One region of the Rossellomorea sp. GAMAL-10_SWC genome, then DNA from elsewhere that is predicted to be linked to it. Evidence: a T-box and tRNA genes for the amino acid it is inferred to sense, from the RefSeq annotation. Region 1 holds a T-box; the other holds one or more tRNA genes.
What was found. A T-box is a leader RNA that pairs with one kind of tRNA and senses whether it is charged. The one in region 1 lies ahead of ileS (isoleucine--tRNA ligase), so its partner is inferred to be a tRNA-Ile.

Region 1 (4,401 bases):
ACTAAATTTCACACTTTATCTCATCGGCAAGTATTGGGAACATTAATGTCTTTAGGAATCACAAGGGGAAAATTTGGTGATATTCTACTTAAAAATGATATAATCCAAGTAATTGTTGCTGATGAAATAGCAAGTTTTGTAGAAAGTAACTTAAATACTGTAGGAAAATCGCCAATTAAATTAAAGAGAATTACATTTAAAGAATTGATTGAATCAGATGATGTTTGGCAAACTAATAATGGGACTGTATCATCACTAAGATTAGATGTCCTATTGAGCGAATTCTATAATATATCGAGACAAAAAGCACAAAGCTTAATTAAAGCCGAACACGTTAAGGTAAATCAGCGAGTTATTGATTCTACTTCGTTTTTATGTGAAGAAGGAGATTTATTCTCTGTCAAAGGTTTTGGTAGAGGAATGTTGATGTCAATTGATGGCTTATCAAAAAAAGAAAAATGGCGGATAAACTACGGTGTTAAAAAATAGTCAGAAATTGTAGAAGGAAAAACGTAGAAACTGTCGAAAATTTATTATAACCTATTAATAAAGAACATACATACATGGAGGTGGCTTAATTGCCTTTAACACCACTTGATATTCATAATAAAGAATTTGGTAAAAGTTTTCGTGGCTATGACGAAGATGATGTTAACGAGTTTTTAGATCAAGTCATAAAAGATTATGAATTAGTTATTCGTGAGAAGAAACAATTAGAAGAACAAATTCTTGATATGAAAGAAAGATTAAAGCATTTTTCTACTATAGAAGAAACTTTAAATAAGTCAATTTTAATTGCGCAAGAAGCTGCTGAAGATGTAAAAGGTAGTGCCCAAAAAGAAGCTAAATTGATTATTAAAGAAGCGGAGAAAAATGCTGATCGTATTATCAATGAAGCTTTAATTAAATCAAGAAAAGTTACAATGGAATTTGAAGAGCTTAAGAAGCAATCGAAAGTTTTCAGAACTCGTTTAAGAATGGCAATTGAAACTCAATTAGAGATGTTAGGTCATGAAGATTGGGATCATATTTTAGACGATAAAGAAACAGAAGAAATCGCAAACTAGTCGTATAAGCCTTGACGATTTGTAAAGTTTTACATATAATTTATCATTATCCGACAGAAGACACCTTCCTAAGGTTACGTGAAGGTGTGATAACACCAGTAATAGGTGGGAGATGAATGACGGTTGGCGTTAGCCAAAATGCTTTCTTTTTTTGCTACTATTCTGTACAATAGATAATGTAAATACCGTAGAAAAAGAATGAATTCAAGTGTAGTGCTTGTTGCGTAAATAGAACTCGTCTGGTGGTTGTCATTCGCCTATACCCTTCAAGAGTCGCAAATAGAACAACTGTAATACCCCTCAGTAAAAAACAGGCTGAGTACGTTTCACCTAGCGTTAGGTGGAACCAAACCGTAGGAACTACGGGGTTAGCTTGGTAAATAAAAGTAACCTCTGCTGGTAAAGAATCACTACTAAGTATGCTTTGTTCCCAAGAATCTCCTACTTCAAACAACCTGTAAGGGTGTTAAGTGGTGAGTAGTTCAATAGATATTAATAGTAAATCGGTGACAGGGAAGAGTACTTCTATAAATCTAGTTAGCGAGTCAAGGATAGTGTAAGCTTGATATAGAAAATAGAAGGAAAATCACCCTAGAGTGCTTTTCTGAAAATAAGTAAGAAAAGACGTTTCATTCACGTTACGAATGCTAAGTGGACAATAAGTTAATGAAATTTATTGTCAATTAGGGTGGTACCACGGGAACCTTTCTCGTCCCTTTTTGGGACGAGAAAGGTTTTTTGCGTCTTATACGATTTATTATACATAATAGACAACTCCACTAATAAAAGGCTTGTAAGATGGATACAATGCGTTAATGTGGAATTTAAAAATGTAAAGTAAGCTGGTATAGAGTAGTTGACTTGCCTAAAACGGCTAGCTTTAGAACAATTAAGTTTAAAAATGGAGGAAAGCAAATGGAGTACAAAGATACGTTACTTATGCCAAAAACTGAATTTCCTATGAGAGGAAATTTACCTCAACGTGAGCCACAAATTCAAGAAGAGTGGAACAAAAAAGATATTTATGCAACTGTTCAAAAACATAACGAAGGAAAACCGTCATTCATATTACATGATGGACCACCTTATGCTAATGGTGACCTTCATATGGGACATGCACTTAATAAAGTATTAAAGGATTTCATTGTACGTTTTTATAATATGAATGGATACCGTTCTCCTTACGTTCCAGGTTGGGATACTCACGGTTTACCGATTGAACAAGCATTAGCAAATAAAAAAGTAAATCGTAAAGAAATGTCAGTAGCAGAATTCCGTAAATTATGTGAAGAATATGCTTACGAGCAAGTAGAGCGTCAAAAAGAACAATTTAAACGTTTAGGAATTTTAGGTGATTGGGACCGACCATATATTACTCTTGAAAAAGAATATGAAGCTGAACAAATTAAAGTATTCGGTAAAATGGCTACTAAGGGATTAATTTATAAAGGTCTAAAACCAGTATATTGGTCTCCATCAAGTGAATCTGCACTAGCAGAAGCGGAAATCGAATACCAAGATAAGCGTTCAGCATCAATCTATGTTGCATTTGCAGTTGAAAATGGGAAAAATGTTCTAAACGGTGGAGAGAAATTCATTATTTGGACAACAACACCATGGACAATCCCAGCTAACTTAGCTGTATGTTTACATCCTGACTTAAGCTATGATGTAGTATCTGTAAATGGTGACAAGTTCGTAGTTGCTAGTGAGTTAAGAGAATCTGTAGCAAAAGAACTAGGTTGGGAAGATGCAGTAGTTGAAAAGACTTTTAATGGTTCTGAACTTGAAGGAATCGTTTGTAAGCATCCATTGTATGATCGCCAATCAGTTGTTATTTTAGGTGATCATGTAACAACTGACGCTGGTACAGGTTGTGTTCATACTGCACCAGGTCATGGTGAAGACGACTTCCGTGTAGGTCAACAATATGGATTAGAAGTGCTTTGTCCAGTAGATGAAAAAGGTGTTCTAACAAAAGAAGCTCCTGGATTTGAAGGTTTATTCTATGATGAAGCTAATAAAGAAATTACAAAAGCATTAGAAGAAAAAGGTGCTTTATTAAAATTACAATTTATCACACACTCTTATCCACATGACTGGAGAACGAAAAAGCCAATTATCTTCCGTGCAACAGCACAATGGTTTGCATCAATTGAAGCAATTCGTGAACAATTAATGCAAGCTGTTCAAGATACTACGTGGTTCCCAGCATGGGGAGAAACTCGTCTATTCAACATGGTTCGTGATCGTGGAGATTGGTGTATTTCACGTCAACGTGTATGGGGAGTTCCAATCCCAGTATTTTATGCTGAAGACGGAGAGGCAATTATTACTGAAGAAACGATTGAACATGTTTCGAACTTATTTAAAGAGCATGGTTCAAATATTTGGTTTGAAAAAGAAGCGAAAGAATTATTACCAGAAGGATTTACACATCCTGGTTCACCAAATGGTAACTTCACTAAAGAGAAAGATATCATGGATGTTTGGTTTGATAGTGGTTCATCACATCAAGCGGTTTTAAACACTCGTGAGGAATTATCTTTCCCTGCTGATATTTATTTAGAAGGTTCTGACCAATACCGTGGTTGGTTTAACTCTTCATTAAGTACAAGCGTTGCTGTAACAGGTCAAGCACCTTATAAAGCTGTAGTAAGCCATGGCTTCGTTTTAGATGGAGAAGGTCGCAAGATGAGTAAATCAATCGGAAACATCGTTCTACCATCAAAAATTATGAATCAATATGGTTCAGATATTTTACGTCTATGGGTAGCTTCTGTAGATTATCAATCAGATGTTCGTATTTCTGACGCATTAATGAAACAAGTTGCTGAAGTATACCGTAAAATCCGTAATACGTTCCGTTTCTTACTAGGAAACTTAGATGGATTTAACGCAGAACAAGATGCTTTAAAATATGAAGAGCTACGCGAATTAGATCAATACATGCTAGTTAAATTGAACAACGTGGTTAAAACTGTTCGTGAATCATACGAAAAATATGAATTTGCTAATGTTTACCACACAATTCAAAACTTCTGTACAACAGAATTAAGTTCTTTCTATTTTGATTTATCAAAAGATGTTTTATATATCGAGCCAAAAACGAATAAAGATCGTTTAGCAATTCAAACAGTATTACATGAGTCATTACAAGCACTAACTCGTTTAGTTGCTCCAATTTTACCTCATACAGCTGAAGAAGTTTGGTCACATATGGCAGGAACTACTGTAGATAGTATTTTCTTAACTGAAATGCCAGACGTTAAAGATTTCGGCGATACTCAAAGCTTAGAAGCTAAGTGGGAAAAATTCATGGATTTACGTGATA
Region 2 (4,401 bases), 2.5 Mb from region 1:
ACGTCGCTTGGTTTGATGGAGGATTAGCTCAGCTGGGAGAGCACCTGCCTTACAAGCAGGGGGTCGGCGGTTCGAGCCCGTCATCCTCCACCATATGCCGACTTAGCTCAATTGGTAGAGCAACTGACTTGTAATCAGTAGGTTGGGGGTTCAAGTCCTCTAGTCGGCACTCTTTTGAGCCATTAGCTCAGTAGGTAGAGCATCTGACTTTTAATCAGAGGGTCGAAGGTTCGAATCCTTCATGGCTCACCATTTTCTCAAAAGAGAATATTTGCGGGTGTGGCGGAATTGGCAGACGCGCTAGACTTAGGATCTAGTACTTCGGTGTGGGGGTTCGAGTCCCTTCACCCGCACCATTTAAATTTATAATTTATAAGCAGTATACGCGGAAGTAGTTCAGTGGTAGAATACAACCTTGCCAAGGTTGGGGTCGCGGGTTCGAGCCCCGTCTTCCGCTCCACATATGCTGCCGGGGTGGTGGAATGGCAGACACACAGGACTTAAAATCCTGCGGGGGTTGACCCCGTGCCGGTTCGAGTCCGGCCCTCGGTACCATTTATAATATGCGCCCGTAGCTCAATTGGATAGAGCGTTTGACTACGGATCAAAAGGTTATGGGTTCGAGTCCTTTCGGGCGCGCCATATTATTCCACCTGTTATTCTGAACGGGAAGTGGCTCAGCTTGGTAGAGCACCTGGTTTGGGACCAGGGGGTCGCAGGTTCAAATCCTGTCTTCCCGACCATTTAAAACATGGGGCCTTAGCTCAGCTGGGAGAGCGCCTGCCTTGCACGCAGGAGGTCAGCGGTTCGATCCCGCTAGGCTCCACTTAAAGAAACTTAAATTAACTTATTATGGCGGTGTAGCTCAGCTGGCTAGAGCGTACGGTTCATACCCGTGAGGTCGTGGGTTCGACTCCCTCCGCCGCTACTTATTTAAGGACCTTTAGCTCAGCTGGTTAGAGCAGACGGCTCATAACCGTCCGGTCGTAGGTTCGAGTCCTACAAGGTCCACCACTTATAATGGAGTAATACCCAAGTCTGGCTGAAGGGATCGGTCTTGAAAACCGACAGGGGTGTAACAGCCCGCGGGGGTTCGAATCCCTCTTACTCCTCCATTTTTATTAAATTGTATATAACTTTTAGGAACTATATTAAATAGTATCCTCATTATCGCGGGGTGGAGCAGTCTGGTAGCTCGTCGGGCTCATAACCCGAAGGTCGCAGGTTCAAATCCTGTCCCCGCAACCAAATGGTCCCGTGGTGTAGCGGTTAACATGCCTGCCTGTCACGCAGGAGATCGCCGGTTCGATCCCGGTCGGGACCGCCATTTAAGATGGCTCGGTAGCTCAGTCGGTAGAGCAGAGGACTGAAAATCCTCGTGTCGGCGGTTCGATTCCGTCCCGAGCCACCATCTTAAATAAATAAGTAAATTAGCTTTTAATAAGCCGACTTAGCTCAATTGGTAGAGCACGAATGAATAAGCTTTGTAGCGAAACATCAGCGTACTTGTCGAAAAACACCTTGAATTATCTAGATGAGACAAGGACGAACTTTATGAAGGTTACTATACCAATACTTAAGCTTGAGTGGAGCAAATTATATTAAGTAATAAAACTAATTGATTTAGTTAATAATATGCCGACTTAGCTCAATTGGTAGAGCAACTGACTTGTAATCAGTAGGTTGGGGGTTCAAGTCCTCTAGTCGGCACTCTTTATGGCGGTCGTGGCGAAGTGGTTAACGCATCGGATTGTGGTTCCGACACTCGTGGGTTCGATTCCCATCGGTCGCCCCATATTATGCGGGTGTAGTTTAATGGTAAAATAGAAGCCTTCCAAGCTTCGGTCGTGGGTTCGATTCCCATCACCCGCTTTTTTATAAAATTTAATGGGCCTATAGCTCAGCTGGTTAGAGCGCACGCCTGATAAGCGTGAGGTCGATGGTTCGAGTCCATTTAGGCCCACCATTAAATTTAAAATTAATTTTTCCGCAGTAGCTCAGTGGTAGAGCACTCGGCTGTTAACCGAGTGGTCGTAGGTTCGAACCCTACCTGCGGAGCCATATGATAGAGAAGTACCCAAGTGGCTCAAGGGGCGCCCCTGCTAAGGGTGTAGATCGGGTAACCGGTGCGAGGGTTCGAATCCCTTCTTCTCTGCCATATTTTTTTTTGGCCCGTTGGTCAAGCGGTTAAGACACCGCCCTTTCACGGCGGTAACACGGGTTCGAGTCCCGTACGGGTCATAACTAAAGCTCAGTTATTTGTGATAACACAGGTAACTGAGTTTTTTATTTGTCTTTTTTATGATTTTAGTGAACGAGCTTTAATTGAATACGTCTTTCTTCATTATATTAGAGTACTCTTTGTACGTTTTAGGATGTACAGGGAGTTAACTCTCATAGATTCAATATGGCTTCTGTCTATTTACAAATAAAGTAATCGAAACAGCACATCTCAGTCTTAGTTCTCCACAATCTCGCCCTTCTCCTTTTCCATTAATCTTCATTCGGGTTAATATTCTTCATTATCAAAACTTAAAGTCTTTTTCGCTCATTTTAAATTCCAGCATCATTTTATCCTCACCCTTTAGTTAAAATGTCGTTTAAATCCATTTTTTTAAAGTGTTCTTCAAATAATAAATATTACAAGACCAAAGAAATTAGAAAGCAAGAAATTGAAAGCAAGCGTATGATCTTAGTGTTAAAATGTGAATAGCTAAAGATGAGGTGATTAAATGAACGGATTAAATAATCAGGTCATGTGGGATGCAGTTGAATCATGCGATGAAAACTACGATGGAGTGTTTATTTATGCAGTTAAGTCCACTGGAATCTGTTGTAAACCTTCTTGTAAGTCAAGAACCCCATTAAAAGAAAATGTGTCATATTATCCGTCATTTTCTTTGGCAATTAAAGATGGATACCGTCCATGTAAAAGATGTCGTCCTGATTTACTTCACTCAAATGAGGAGGATATTATTTTATCTGCCAAACATTTTATTGAAAAAGAATATCGAAATAGTTTAACACTGGATCGGTTAGCAATTGAAGTTGGAGTAAGTAAATTTCATTTGCAAAGAATATTTAAAAAATCCACAGGTTTATCTCCGTTAGAATACGTAACTAGGTTAAGAATGATTGAAGCTTTGAGATTATTACGAGATACTGACAAAACCATAACTGAAATAGCTCATAAACTTGGTTTTAAAGGCTCTGCACATTTTTCAAGCATGTTTCGTCATCATTTTAATTACACTCCAACTACATTCAGAAAGGGACTGAATAAATGAAGTTAAAAGATGGAATAGCTTTATTGAGTCTAGCTGCATTATGGGGAGCTTCATTTTTATTTATTCGGATCGCTTCACCTGTTTTTGGACCTATTTTAACAATAGAGGGAAGAGTTACAATTGCTGCGTTTGCCCTGGTGCTATATTTGGTTATTACTAAAAAGTCTTTACAATTTAAAGAGAGATGGAGACAATATTTAATAATAGGGGCATTAAATGGAGCAATTCCATTTACATTAATTGCTACATCAGCATTATATTTGCCAGCCTCAATGTCATCAATTCTAAACTCTTTGACGCCATTATTTACAGCTCTGGTTGTTTTTTTATGGACGAAAGAAAGGTTGAGTATTCGTAAGTTAACTGGAATAATAGTGGGAGTAATAGGAGTGATCTTGTTAGTAGGATGGAGTTCAATTCCCTTTACTTATGATGTTAAAATAGCCATTGGACTAGCAGTTTTATCGACTATTTCATATGGAATTGCGGGTGTTTATGCAAAGAAGGCATTTGCCTTAGTACCACCACTTTCACTTGCAGCTGGTCAACAAATTGGTGCTGCAATTTTACTTTTACCTTTTACATTTTTAAATTTCACTGAGTCTACAGATAACGTATCAGGAGTTGCGATATTGGCAGTACTAGGATTAGCATTATTTTGTACTGCTATAGCATATTTATTGTATTTTTATCTTATCGAAAGTGTTGGGCCTACCAAAACATTAAGTGTTACTTTTTTAATTCCAGTGTTTGGAATAATCTGGGGTATTCTTATTTTGAAAGAACATATTACATTAGGGATGTTGTTTGGTTTTCTTGTCATTTTATGTGGGGTATTCCTGATTTCAGATATTCGTTTACGTGTAATAACATCAAATAAGCGAATGCAAGCCTAATAAGCTTTTAAATAATAAGCCAAAAAAGGATTTTCGTAAAAACGAAGATCCTTTTTACTATATTACGATTGTTATTTTATTGAGTTAATAATAAGACCTACCTAAGTAGGTAAATATACCAAATCTTTAGTAAGTTTGAAGCGAATCTACATGAATCTCAATAATTGTTGTTGAATTGCCTAAAATATAAGTCAGGTAATTTAAATTCACTATTCTGA

Region 2: it encodes a tRNA-Ile, which carries the amino acid that the T-box ahead of ileS (isoleucine--tRNA ligase) is inferred to sense. The anticodon was not compared.

Annotation. Positions count from the first base shown of each region.
Region 1 covers NZ_CP144911.1:1,019,960-1,024,360, forward strand. Annotated here, with positions in the region: gene V5E38_RS04930 (YlmH family RNA-binding protein) at 1-489, shown strand, start outside; gene V5E38_RS04935 (DivIVA domain-containing protein) at 579-1,067, shown strand; T-box leader at 1,565-1,787, shown strand; gene ileS (isoleucine--tRNA ligase) at 1,983-4,401, shown strand, end outside.
Region 2 covers NZ_CP144911.1:3,518,819-3,523,219, reverse strand. Annotated here, with positions in the region: rRNA gene rrf (5S ribosomal RNA) at 1-12, shown strand, start outside; tRNA gene V5E38_RS17505 (tRNA-Val) at 18-93, shown strand; tRNA gene V5E38_RS17500 (tRNA-Thr) at 97-169, shown strand; tRNA gene V5E38_RS17495 (tRNA-Lys) at 177-252, shown strand; tRNA gene V5E38_RS17490 (tRNA-Leu) at 274-356, shown strand; tRNA gene V5E38_RS17485 (tRNA-Gly) at 386-460, shown strand; tRNA gene V5E38_RS17480 (tRNA-Leu) at 469-555, shown strand; tRNA gene V5E38_RS17475 (tRNA-Arg) at 566-642, shown strand; tRNA gene V5E38_RS17470 (tRNA-Pro) at 667-743, shown strand; tRNA gene V5E38_RS17465 (tRNA-Ala) at 754-826, shown strand; tRNA gene V5E38_RS17460 (tRNA-Met) at 855-928, shown strand; tRNA gene V5E38_RS17455 (tRNA-Ile) at 938-1,014, shown strand; tRNA gene V5E38_RS17450 (tRNA-Ser) at 1,023-1,115, shown strand; tRNA gene V5E38_RS17445 (tRNA-Met) at 1,172-1,248, shown strand; tRNA gene V5E38_RS17440 (tRNA-Asp) at 1,252-1,327, shown strand; tRNA gene V5E38_RS17435 (tRNA-Phe) at 1,336-1,411, shown strand; tRNA gene V5E38_RS17430 (tRNA-Thr) at 1,638-1,710, shown strand; tRNA gene V5E38_RS17425 (tRNA-His) at 1,720-1,795, shown strand; tRNA gene V5E38_RS17420 (tRNA-Gly) at 1,802-1,872, shown strand; tRNA gene V5E38_RS17415 (tRNA-Ile) at 1,890-1,966, shown strand; tRNA gene V5E38_RS17410 (tRNA-Asn) at 1,987-2,061, shown strand; tRNA gene V5E38_RS17405 (tRNA-Ser) at 2,068-2,158, shown strand; tRNA gene V5E38_RS17400 (tRNA-Glu) at 2,170-2,241, shown strand; gene V5E38_RS17395 (bifunctional transcriptional activator/DNA repair enzyme AdaA) at 2,733-3,287, shown strand; gene V5E38_RS17390 (DMT family transporter) at 3,284-4,183, shown strand.